DNA from 2 places in the Shewanella sp. 10N.286.51.B2 genome. Region 1 is predicted to be linked to the other one. Evidence: predicted binding sites of a transcription regulator. Region 1 holds the regulator's gene; the other holds the start of a gene.

Evidence for each region. The regulator ArgR, encoded in region 1, controls arginine synthesis, uptake and breakdown. The targets are predictions, from matches to a motif close to ANTGAATANNTATTCANT.
Region 2: a site for ArgR is predicted at 1,353-1,370, ahead of argC (N-acetyl-gamma-glutamyl-phosphate reductase). Genes of this name have one in related genera too.

What each region holds. Positions count from the first base shown of each region.
Region 1 covers NZ_JBFRKH010000041.1:17,678-23,255, forward strand. The annotation lists gene AB4140_RS11255 (SDR family NAD(P)-dependent oxidoreductase) at 1-74, shown strand, start outside; gene mdh (malate dehydrogenase) at 280-1,215, opposite strand; gene argR (transcriptional regulator ArgR) at 1,521-1,991, shown strand; gene rsuA (16S rRNA pseudouridine(516) synthase RsuA) at 2,081-2,770, opposite strand; gene AB4140_RS11275 (M13 family metallopeptidase) at 3,055-5,145, shown strand; gene AB4140_RS11280 (RelA/SpoT domain-containing protein) at 5,419-5,578, shown strand, end outside.
Region 2 covers NZ_JBFRKH010000050.1:32,469-38,046, reverse strand. The annotation lists gene ppc (phosphoenolpyruvate carboxylase) at 1-53, opposite strand, end outside; gene argE (acetylornithine deacetylase) at 179-1,330, opposite strand; gene argC (N-acetyl-gamma-glutamyl-phosphate reductase) at 1,592-2,572, shown strand; gene argB (acetylglutamate kinase) at 2,587-3,369, shown strand; gene AB4140_RS13975 (ornithine carbamoyltransferase) at 3,381-4,286, shown strand; gene AB4140_RS13970 (argininosuccinate synthase) at 4,353-5,573, shown strand.

The DNA.
Region 1 (5,578 bases):
CTGAATTTGTCGCGTCGCAATTACTGAATATCAATAACGCAATTAAGGAAGCTGGAAGCTGGAAGCGAAAGTAGTGAAGATGACAACGCTGAAATTGACCGAATTTACTACGATGGACAAGCCAGCTTTATTGATTGGCAAGGAAAACTGATTAGTTGGTAAAGGGCTTAGGTCTTTTTCCCTTGCAGCAACTTTAGCCTGTCAGCAACAAAAATGCGAAGCCAAAGGCTTCGCATTTTTATCGGTAAATCAAGTTATCAATAATTGATAAGCTTAAATTTACTTAACGAACTCAACACCAAGTTTGATGTCGCCGTTTAATGTATCAAGCATTGCATCACGGGCATTAGCTTCAAATGCGCTAACATCGCCGTATGGTAATACTTTTTCTACGCCGTTTTTACCAAGTAATACAGGTTGTGCGAAGAAGTCAGCATGTTCACTGCCGCCATCAACATAAGCACATTCAACCACGTTAGCTTCGCCTTGTAGGCCGCGAACCAATGATAGGCCAAAGCGACATGCCGCTTGACCCATAGACAGAGTCGCACTACCGCCACCCGCTTTAGCTTCAACAACTTCAGTACCCGCATTCTGGATACGTGTTGTTAGCGCTGCAACTTCTTCATCAGTAAAGCTTACGCCTTCAACTTGTGAAAGAAGTGGCAGAATAGTCACACCACTGTGGCCACCAATAACGTTGATGTTTACATCAGCAACGTTTAGCCCTTTAAGGTCAGCGATGAAGGTTTCAGAGCGGATAACATCAAGTGTCGTCACACCGAATAAACGGTTCTTATCGTAAACACCTGCTTTTTTAAGTACTTCAGCCGCAATAGCAACAGTAGTATTTACTGGGTTAGTGATAACGCCAATTAATGCTTTAGGGCAAGTTGCCGCCACTTTTTCAATAAGGTTTCTTACGATACCCGCATTGATATTAAATAGATCTGAGCGATCCATACCAGGCTTACGCGCAACACCTGCAGAGATAAGAACAACATCAGCGCCAACTAGCGCAGGAGTTGGGTCTTCACCAGCAAAACCAGCCACTTTTACATCTGTAGGGATGTGGCTTAAGTCAACTGCAACACCTGGAGTAACAGGAGCGATGTCATATAAAGACAACTCTGAACCTGCAGGAAGTTGAGTTTTTAATAGTAAAGCTAAGGCCTGGCCGATACCGCCAGCAGCACCAAGTACAGCTACTTTCATGATGATCTCCAATTACGTTCTAGTGATTGACTTCAGTCTGGTCTGTGACACAGATCATGTTTTCTTGTGGCGTCACATTACTGGATCACAGCGAGGATTTCAATTATCCCTTAGTAGATCACACTAATTTCCTTATTCTATGATATGTATATAAATAATGACTAATTTAGCCAGTAATAGCTAAAATGAATTTTTATTCACCAATTTAGCTTATTTCTTGACTTGATGCGTTTATCTATTCAGAATGAGCTACTTTTTTGAATAAAATCTATTCTTTTTAAAAATTACTATAAGACGAAAAAAATATGCCAGCGACTAAGAATCAGGATGAACTCGTAAAGACGTTTAAGTCGATATTAAAGGAAGAGCGCTTTGGTAGCCAAAGTGAAATCGTAATCGCACTGCAAGCAGAAGGTTTTGGCAATATTAACCAGTCAAAAGTTTCCCGTATGCTAAGTAAGTTTGGTGCAGTACGTACCCGTAATGCTAAGCAAGAAATGGTATATTGTTTACCCGCTGAGTTAGGTGTGCCAACAGCAGGCAGCCCTGTTAAAAACTTGGTATTGGATGTGGATCATAACCAAGCGATGATCGTAGTCAGAACCAGCCCCGGCGCAGCGCAGCTTATTGCCCGATTATTAGACTCGATAGGTAAGCCTGAAGGGATTTTGGGGACTATTGCTGGTGATGACACTATCTTTATTTGTCCTTCAAGTATCAAAACCATTGATGATACCTTAGAAACGGTAAAATCACTGTTTGGCTATAGTGAATAGCCCTCTTAGCAAATAACACCTTCACGATTTATTGAGCCATTAAAAAAGCAGCCTTAGGCTGCTTTTTTGGTTTTAACAGTGCGTAAGTGTTAAATTGAGGCGATTTCAGCATCGGTGAGAAAACGCCATTCGCCTTCTTCTAAATCAGCATCAAGTTCAATTTCACCCACAGCTTCACGATGTAAATTGACCACCCGATTCCCCACAGCAGCAAACATACGCTTCACTTGATGGTACTTACCTTCGCTGATAGTTAATCTGGCATGGTATTCATCAATGATCTCTAGCAGCGCCGGTTTAGTTAAGCCGTCTTCACTTTTTAATTGGATCCCTTCGGCAAAGGTTTCCACCAATGCAGGATCAAGTGATGCAGCAGCTTCGATAAGGTAACGTTTACCGCAATCTTTTTTAGGTGAGGTGATTTTATGTGACCACTGGCCATCGCTGGTGATCAGCACCAAACCTGTGGTGTCCACATCTAAACGCCCAGCAATATGCAGGGTATCGACTTTTTCAATATCCATTAATCCCAACACCGATTGATATTCTTCATCAATGGTTGAGCAAATGGTATCAACAGGCTTGTGCATCATGATGTAGCGCTCGCCCACGATCTTAATTTGACGACCTTCGATACACACTTCAGTATCATCTTTCACTTTAAAGCTCGCGTCTTTAACCACGTCACCATTACAGGTCACTTCACCTGACTTGATAACTCTTTTTGCTAATGAACGAGTCAGCTCGGTGCTCTCGCAGATAAATTTGTCTAAACGCATATATAAAACCAAGTGAAAACTAATTGGTCGCTATTATGAGCTGTTGGCTAGCAAATAGAAAACGATAAATGGCCACTGTAACATTCTGGTAATTTTTAGTTACACAACACAGTCAATAAATGCTCAATTTATCACTAAAAGCCTAGCCTTAGCCCTTGTTAAGTGCCCCTGTTAAGACTTAACATGTTGGTCACATAAAACTGTCTTAAGGCAGTGAACAATAAAAACAGCTCAAAATTAAGGCCGATAAAAAGGCTTCACTCTTCAATGCATAGGGAAACAACATGAAAAAGCTAGTTATCGGTGGGCTTTGCGCCTCACTTATCGCAGGCCTTAGTGCCTGCAATTCAGATAAAGCAGTCACTGAATCCGCAGCACCAGAAGTCGCTAAAACAGAAACCGCAGTTGCCGTTGAAAAAGCCCTTACCTCAGGTATTAGCTTTGACAATATGGACAAGTCAGTTCGCCCACAAGATGATTTTTACCTCTACGTAAATGGCGGCTGGTTAAACACCGCGGAAATCCCTGGTGACCGCACCAATATCGGCGCCTTTTACGACTTGCGCGAAAATGCCCGTGACGACGTTAAAGCCATCATCGAAGATGTCAGTGCAAACCCAGATCTTAAAATGGGTACTGATGAGCAAAAAGTGGCCGATCTTTACCGTTCATTTATGGATGTTGAAACCTTAAATAAATTAGGTATTAGCCCAATCCAAGCTGAATTTGCCCAAATTGCCGCGCTAAAAGATAAAAATGAATTAACCGCCTATTTTGGCGAAAGCCAAGTTAATGGTGGCGGCACACCATTAGCGTTTTATGTCAATGTTGATGCTAAAGATTCAAGCCGTTACGCCACCCATATTTGGCAATATGGTCTTAGCCTTCCTGAAAAAGATTACTACTTCAATGAAGAAGAGCGCTTCGTTAATATTCGTAGCAAATACCTTGAGCATATCGAGAAGATGTTTGACCTTGCCGGCCTTGAAAATGGCAAGCAAGCAGCGCAAACGGTTTTAGCATTAGAAACCGCTATCGCTGAGCAACATTGGGATGTAGTTGAAACCCGCGACAGCACTAAAACTTATAATCTTTATCAAGTTAAAGATTTAGCGACCTTAGCACCAGACATTAACTGGGATGGCTATTTAGCAGCCCTTGGTGGTGATAAGCAGTCTGACATCATCATTAACCAACCAAGCTTTATTGAAGGCATGAACCAAGTAATTAAAGACAATGATCTTAATACTTGGAAAACCTACATGACCTGGATGGCACTCACTCATAATGCGAGTCACTTATCTGAAGCGCTTGATAATGAAAACTTCGAGTTTTTCTCAAAAACACTTAATGGCCAAGAAGAGCAACAACCTCGCTGGAAGCGCGGCGTAAGCACAGTCAGTGGCACCTTGGGTGAAGTTGTCGGTAAAGTGTATGTAAAACGTCACTTTGTACCAGAAGCAAAAACCCGTATGAGCCAATTGGTTGAAAATTTACGTGGCGCTTACGGCACTAGCATCGAATCATTGGATTGGATGAGCGAAGACACTAAAGTTGCAGCTAAAGATAAGCTGGCTAAATTCAATCCTAAAATTGGTTACCCTGATAAGTGGGAAGACTACAGCAAACTCACTATTGCAGCCGATGATTTACACGGCAACATTAAACGTTCTGCGGTTGTTTCTCATAACAAAGATATCGCAAAACTTGGTCAGCCAATTGATAAAGGCGAGTGGCACATGACGCCGCAAACCGTTAATGCTTATTACAATCCAACCATGAACGAGATTGTCTTCCCTGCAGCTATTTTACAGCCACCATTTTTCAACCTTGAAGCTGATGACGCGGTAAACTACGGCGGCATTGGTGCAGTCATTGGCCACGAAATGGGCCACGGGTTTGATGATCAAGGCGCTAAATTTGATGGCGAAGGTAACATGCGTGATTGGTGGACTGAAGCTGATTTAAAAGCCTTTACCGCTAAGGGTAAAGCATTAATAACTCAGTACAATGGTTATCAAGTATTTGATGATTTACACGTTAATGGTGAGCTAACTTTAGGTGAGAACATCGGTGACTTATCTGGTGTAACCATCGCTTATAAAGCCTACAAAATGTCATTGAACGGTGAAGAAGCACCGGTCATTGACGGCTTAACGGGTGATGAGCGCTTCTTTATGGGCTTTAGCCAAATTTGGCGAGTAAAAATGAAAGAAGAAGCGCTGCGTAACCGCGTTGCTACTGATCCGCACTCACCAGGTCACTTCCGTGCATTAGGCGCACTGTCTAATATGCCTGAGTTTTACCAGACTTATGGCGTAAAAGAAGGTGACAAGATGTTTATCGCCGCTGATGAGCGAGTAAAAATCTGGTAATCATTAACTTAAAGTCATTAGCTTGAGTAAAAAATCAATAAGGGCATCATTTGATGCCCTTATTATTTGGCTACATAAAGTACAACTGTGCGCCTTAAAAGCATTAGCCCGCAAAATCTACCTATTCCTAATCCATTGCCTCTTGAGCGCAGCGTTAAGACATTGCTTTTAACCACACCATAAACCGACATGGTATTCAGGTGTTATTCAGCTAATTAAAGCTAATCTAGCCCCATCAATTTCACGCAGATATTGAACTAAGGTGAATACTCAATGAGTCGAATTTTTAGAACCTTTATTATCTTTTTATTGTTGCTGACAAGCCGCAATGCCATTGCCATAACGGTGGACACCAAACCCGTAAAGCCCACTTACGACTTTAGGCAAATTGTGAGTAACGATCTCGACAGCCTATTAGCGTTACAAAATACTC
Region 2 (5,578 bases), on a different contig from region 1:
TTGCTGACATTAGAACGCAAGGATGCATACATATCGGCGGTTTGATCTGCCATAATTACTCCATAAGTTACTTAATAAGCGGTGACAATTTTTCCATAAGCTTTAGCACAATAGCGAGCGACAACTGCTTGGTCAATGGCTGATGAGATAAATTCAAAAGCCATTAATCTGCTTGTTGTTATTTAATACAAGCTTGATAAATCAGTTTTTTAATGAGCTCAACCGTTGGGGTTAAATATTCAAGGCCAATATATTCATCGGGCTGATGGGCCTGATTGATACTCCCGGGGCCAAGTACTAATGTTTGACAGCCTAATTGATTTATATAAGGCGCTTCAGTGGCGTAATTAACCACTTCAGCTTGGCTATTAGCAAGCTCAGTAACCAGCTTGGTCCAATAACTATCAGCTTTTCCTGCAAATGACTCAGAGCCTGGGTATAAGGTGCGTACTTCAATACTGCCTGGATATTGCTTATTAATTTCAGCAAGGTAGTTAATGACCATTAACTCTAAATCAGCTAATTCAATACCGGGCAGTGGGCGAATATCAAGGTGTAAGTCGCAGCAGCCACAAATACGGTTGGCTGCATCGCCGCCGTGAATATGGCCAAAGTTCATGGTTGGGTAGGGCACGCTAAAGGCATCTTCTCGGTAGTTTTCACTTAAGTGTTGCTTGAGCTTTATTAACTGACCTGTGACTTGATGCATTATCTCGATGGCATTAAGCCCACGTGCAGGATCTGATGAATGACCACTGCGACCAATAACGCGAATACCTTGGGCTAAATGGCCTTTATGCATATACACCGGCTTTAAGCTGGTTGGCTCGCCGATAATGGCATAATCTGGTGCTATAGATGTTGATTCAGCAAAGGCTTTAGCGCCATTCATGGTGGTTTCTTCATCGGCACTGGCAAAAATATGTAATGGACGCTTTAACTCAGTTAATGGGATGTCTTTTAACGCTTCCATGATTAGGGCAAAAAAGCCTTTCATATCGCAGGTACCTAGGCCATACCAGCGATTGTCTTTCTCAGTTAATTCAAATGGACTTTGGCTCCAACGACCTTCATCAAAGGGAACGGTATCGGTGTGGCCAGCTAATAACAAGCCGCCTTTGCCAGAACCAATGGTGGCGACAAGGTTTTGTTTACCTCTGCTATCAGCGACAGTACTAATTGTGCAGTCAAACCCCATGTCGCTAAACCAAGACTGTAGCAGTGCAATAACTGCATGGTTACTCATATCTTGTTCTACTTCTAAGGCACTGATTGAAGGTAGTGCAATCAACTGTTTAAAAGCATCTTTTAATTCTGGTAGTGAGTTCATAAGGGCCTTTTATAAATATTTAATTAAATAATCATTCATAATTATTGCATAAGTAATGTTTTGTGTTAGTCTAGCAAACAGCTAAGGAATTCACCATAACTTGATAAATATTTAAGAACTATAGATATGTATGTAATTGCGATTCAATTCACTGTAACAGATCCCAAAGTAAACTATTCTCGACGATAGTTTTAATCTCGAGCACCCTGCTCATATTTCAAATAAAAATTAATAGTTTACTGACTTAAAGATGACAACATAATGAAAAAAATCGCAATAATTGGTGCTAGTGGTTATACCGGAGCACAAATCACCGCTCTTATTGATGCGCAAGCGTCACTATCGATCCAAGGCTTATATGTTTCTGAAAACAGCCTAGATAAAGACCGGTTATTAGCAGATCTATACCCGAGTTATCAACACATTCAAATTCCTCTGTCACCGTTATCGGCTGATGCTAAACAAGCCATCGTTGATCAAGCTGACGCTGTTGTATTAGCAACAGAGCATTCAGTTAGTTTGGAATTGGCCGCATTCTTTTATAACCAAGGTTTAGCTGTATTTGATTTAAGTGGCGCATATCGGTTTGCTGATACCGCTCAATATCCTAAATGGTATGGTTTTGAACATACTCAAGCAGCAGTGCTTGCTGATGCGGTTTACGGCCTAGCAGAATGGAACGCGCAAGCCATTGCTAATAGCAAAATGATTGCTGTGCCAGGTTGTTATCCAACTGCATCACTCACAGCGCTAAAACCATTAAAACCATTGTTAACTGATGCTTACCCTGTAATTAACGCAGTCAGTGGTGTGACCGGTGCAGGCAGAAAAGCCCAATTGCATACCAGTTTTTGTGAAGTCAGCTTAACCCCCTATGGTGTATTAGGGCATAGACATCAACCAGAAATCGCCACCCAGCTGGGTCAAGAAGTTATCTTTACCCCGCATTTAGGTAATTTTAAGCGTGGAATTTTAGCCACCATTACTGTGCAACTTAAAGCGGGTACTACAGAAGCTGACATTGCTAAAGCTTATGGCGTATATGATGACTCGCCACTGGTGAGCGTAAAGCATAACCAATTTCCTAAAGTCGATGATGTGGTGCTAACACCCAATTGTATCGTGGGCTGGAAGTTTGACCCGCAAAGCAATTACCTAGTGGTCGCTAGCGCCATTGATAATTTAATGAAAGGCGCTGCAAGCCAAGGTCTGCAGTGCATTAATATTCACTTCGGTCTATAACAGGAGCCTTGATTATGTCTAATACCAACCCTGTTATCGTACTTAAAGTGGGTGGCGCGCTGTTGCAATCAGAGCCTGGCATGGCAGAGTTGATGTCAGTAGTTGCTGAAATGATGCAGCAAGGGCAGAAAGTGATTTTTGTTCACGGCGGTGGTTGCTTGGTCGATGAACAGCTTGAAGCTAATGGCAAGCAAACGATTAAGCTTGAGGGCCTGCGTGTTACCCCTGCTGATCAGATCCCGATTGTTGTTGGCGCTTTGGCAGGCACATCGAATAAAATTTTACAGGCCGCGGCAATTAAAGCTGGCATCGTCAGTGTGGGCATGAGCTTGGCTGATGGCAATATCGTCAATGCCAAAATTAAACATGAAAAGTTAGGTTTGGTGGGGGAAGTATCACCGAATGATCCGAGTTATTTAACTTATTTATTGTCGCAAAACTGGTTACCTATTTGCAGTTCAATCGCGATTTCACCAGCGGGCGATATGCTGAATGTCAATGCCGATCAAGCCGCTACCGCATTAGCTAAACTCGTTGCCGGTCAGCTGGTGTTATTGTCAGACGTACCCGGTGTACTTGATGCTAAAGGTGAGTTAATTGCCCAATTAGATCAACAACAAATTAGCTCGCTTGTGGAGCAAGGTGTGATTGAAAAAGGCATGAAAGTAAAAGTTGAAGCGGCATTAGAGGTCGCTCAATGGATGGGCAAAGCCGTACAGGTCGCCTCATGGAAACAACCCCAACAATTAATAGCATTAACTAACGGACAATCCGTTGGCACTCAAATTCAGCCTTAGGAGCAAAGCTAATGGAACACTTATTATCACTTAAAGACTTGTCGCAAACCCAGCTATTAGACTTACTGGCTTTGGCGAAAAAAATTAAAGCAAACCCAGCTGATTATAATCAAGCGCTGGCAGGCAAAAGTGTGGTGATGTTATTTGAAAAGCCATCACTGCGTACTCGAGTAAGTTTTGATATCGGTATTAACAAGCTAGGTGGTCATTCAGTTTATCTTGATCAACAAAATGGTGTATTAGGCAAACGTGAGCCAGTATCTGATTTTGCGACTAACATTTCGTGCTGGGCAGATGCGATTGTAGCAAGAACTTTTTCGCATACAACTATTGCGGGTCTTGCTGAACATGCGTCAGTTCCGGTGATTAATGCGCTATGTAATTTGTACCACCCTTGCCAAGGCTTAGCAGACTTTTTGACCTTATCAGAGAAGTTTGATGATGTAAGTAAAGTGAAATTAGCTTACCTAGGTGATGGTAACAATGTGACACACTCTTTGATGTATGGCGCTGCTATCTTAGGTGCGACCATGACTGTAGTTTGCCCGCCAGGCCACTTCCCTGACGGCAATATTGTCTGTGAAGTACAAGCTTTGGCTGCCAAGCATGGTGGCAAGCTTATCTTGACCTCGGATGTGAGTGAAATGGGCCCGCAAGATGCCATATACACAGATACGTGGATCTCAATGGGCGACAATACTTCAATGGCAGAAATTGAAGCGAAATTTAAGCCTTATCAAGTTAATAGTGAATTAATGAATAAGGTAGGTGCCAATTACTTTATGCATTGTTTGCCAGCTTACCGTGAAGTGGAAGCAACAGCAGAAGTAGTGGATGGTGAAGGTTCACTTATCCTCCAGCAAGCAGAAAACAGAATGCATGCACAAAACGCCGTATTGGTTACTTTGTTAGGTTAATAAATCATATTTTCATCAGCTGGCGTTAGCGAGCTTTTATAAAACAAATTTACGTTAGGAATTACCATGTCAATTGCAGCACAACCAAATATTAAAAAAGTCGTATTAGCTTACTCGGGTGGATTAGACACCTCAGCGATTATCCCATGGCTAAAAGAAACCTATGATAATTGTGAAATTGTCGCCTTTTGTGCTGATGTTGGTCAAGGTGCAGAAGAACTTGAAGGTTTATATGAAAAAGCCATCGCATCAGGTGCTTCAGAGTGTTATATCGTCGATTTAAAAGAAGAGCTGGTGGCTGATTATATTTATCCGACTATTGCCACAGGTGCTATCTATGAAGGTACGTACTTACTGGGTACCTCAATGGCGCGTCCAATTATTGCTAAGGCGCAAGTAGAAGTCGCCCGTAAAGTTGGCGCTGATGCGGTATGTCATGGTTGTACCGGTAAAGGTAATGACCAAGTACGTTTCGAGGGTTGTTTTGCCGCACTTGCACCAGAGTTAACCGTTATTGCGCCTTGGCGTGAATGGTCAATGGTCAGCCGTGAAGATTTGCTTGATTACCTTGCTGAAAGAAATATTGAAACTACAGCGTCAGCGACTAAGATTTATAGCCGTGATGCCAACGCATGGCATATCTCTCACGAAGGCGGTGAGTTAGAAGATCCGTGGAATGAGCCAAGCAAAGAAGTATGGACCATGACAGTGGCACCAGAAGATGCCCCAAGTACCCCTGAGTATGTTGGGCTAACCATCGCCAATGGTCGTGTTACTCATGTTGATGATGTTGCGCTATCTCCATATGACGCACTAATGAAGCTAAATGAATTAGCTGCAGCACACGGTGTTGGTCGTATCGACATTACCGAAAACCGTTTAGTGGGCATGAAGTCTCGTGGCTGTTATGAAACCCCTGGTGGAACAGTGATGTTTGCTGGCCTACGCGCAATCGAAGAGCTAGTGCTCGATAAAACAAGCCGTGAGTGGCGTGAGCAAGTCGGCGCACAAATGGCTCATCTTGTATATGATGGACGTTGGTTTACGCCATTGTGTAATTCATTGATTGCCGCGTCAGAATCTTTAGCTGAATTAGTTAACGGCGAAGTGGTCGTCAAACTTTATAAAGGCCAAGCAAGTGTGGTGAAAAAGCGCTCTCCAAACAGCTTATATTCAGAAGAGTTCGCGACCTTTGGTGACGACAATGTTTATGACCAAAAAGATGCAGCAGGCTTTATCCGCCTTTACTCTTTATCAAGCCGTATTAGAGCATTAAATACCAAGTAATTTCC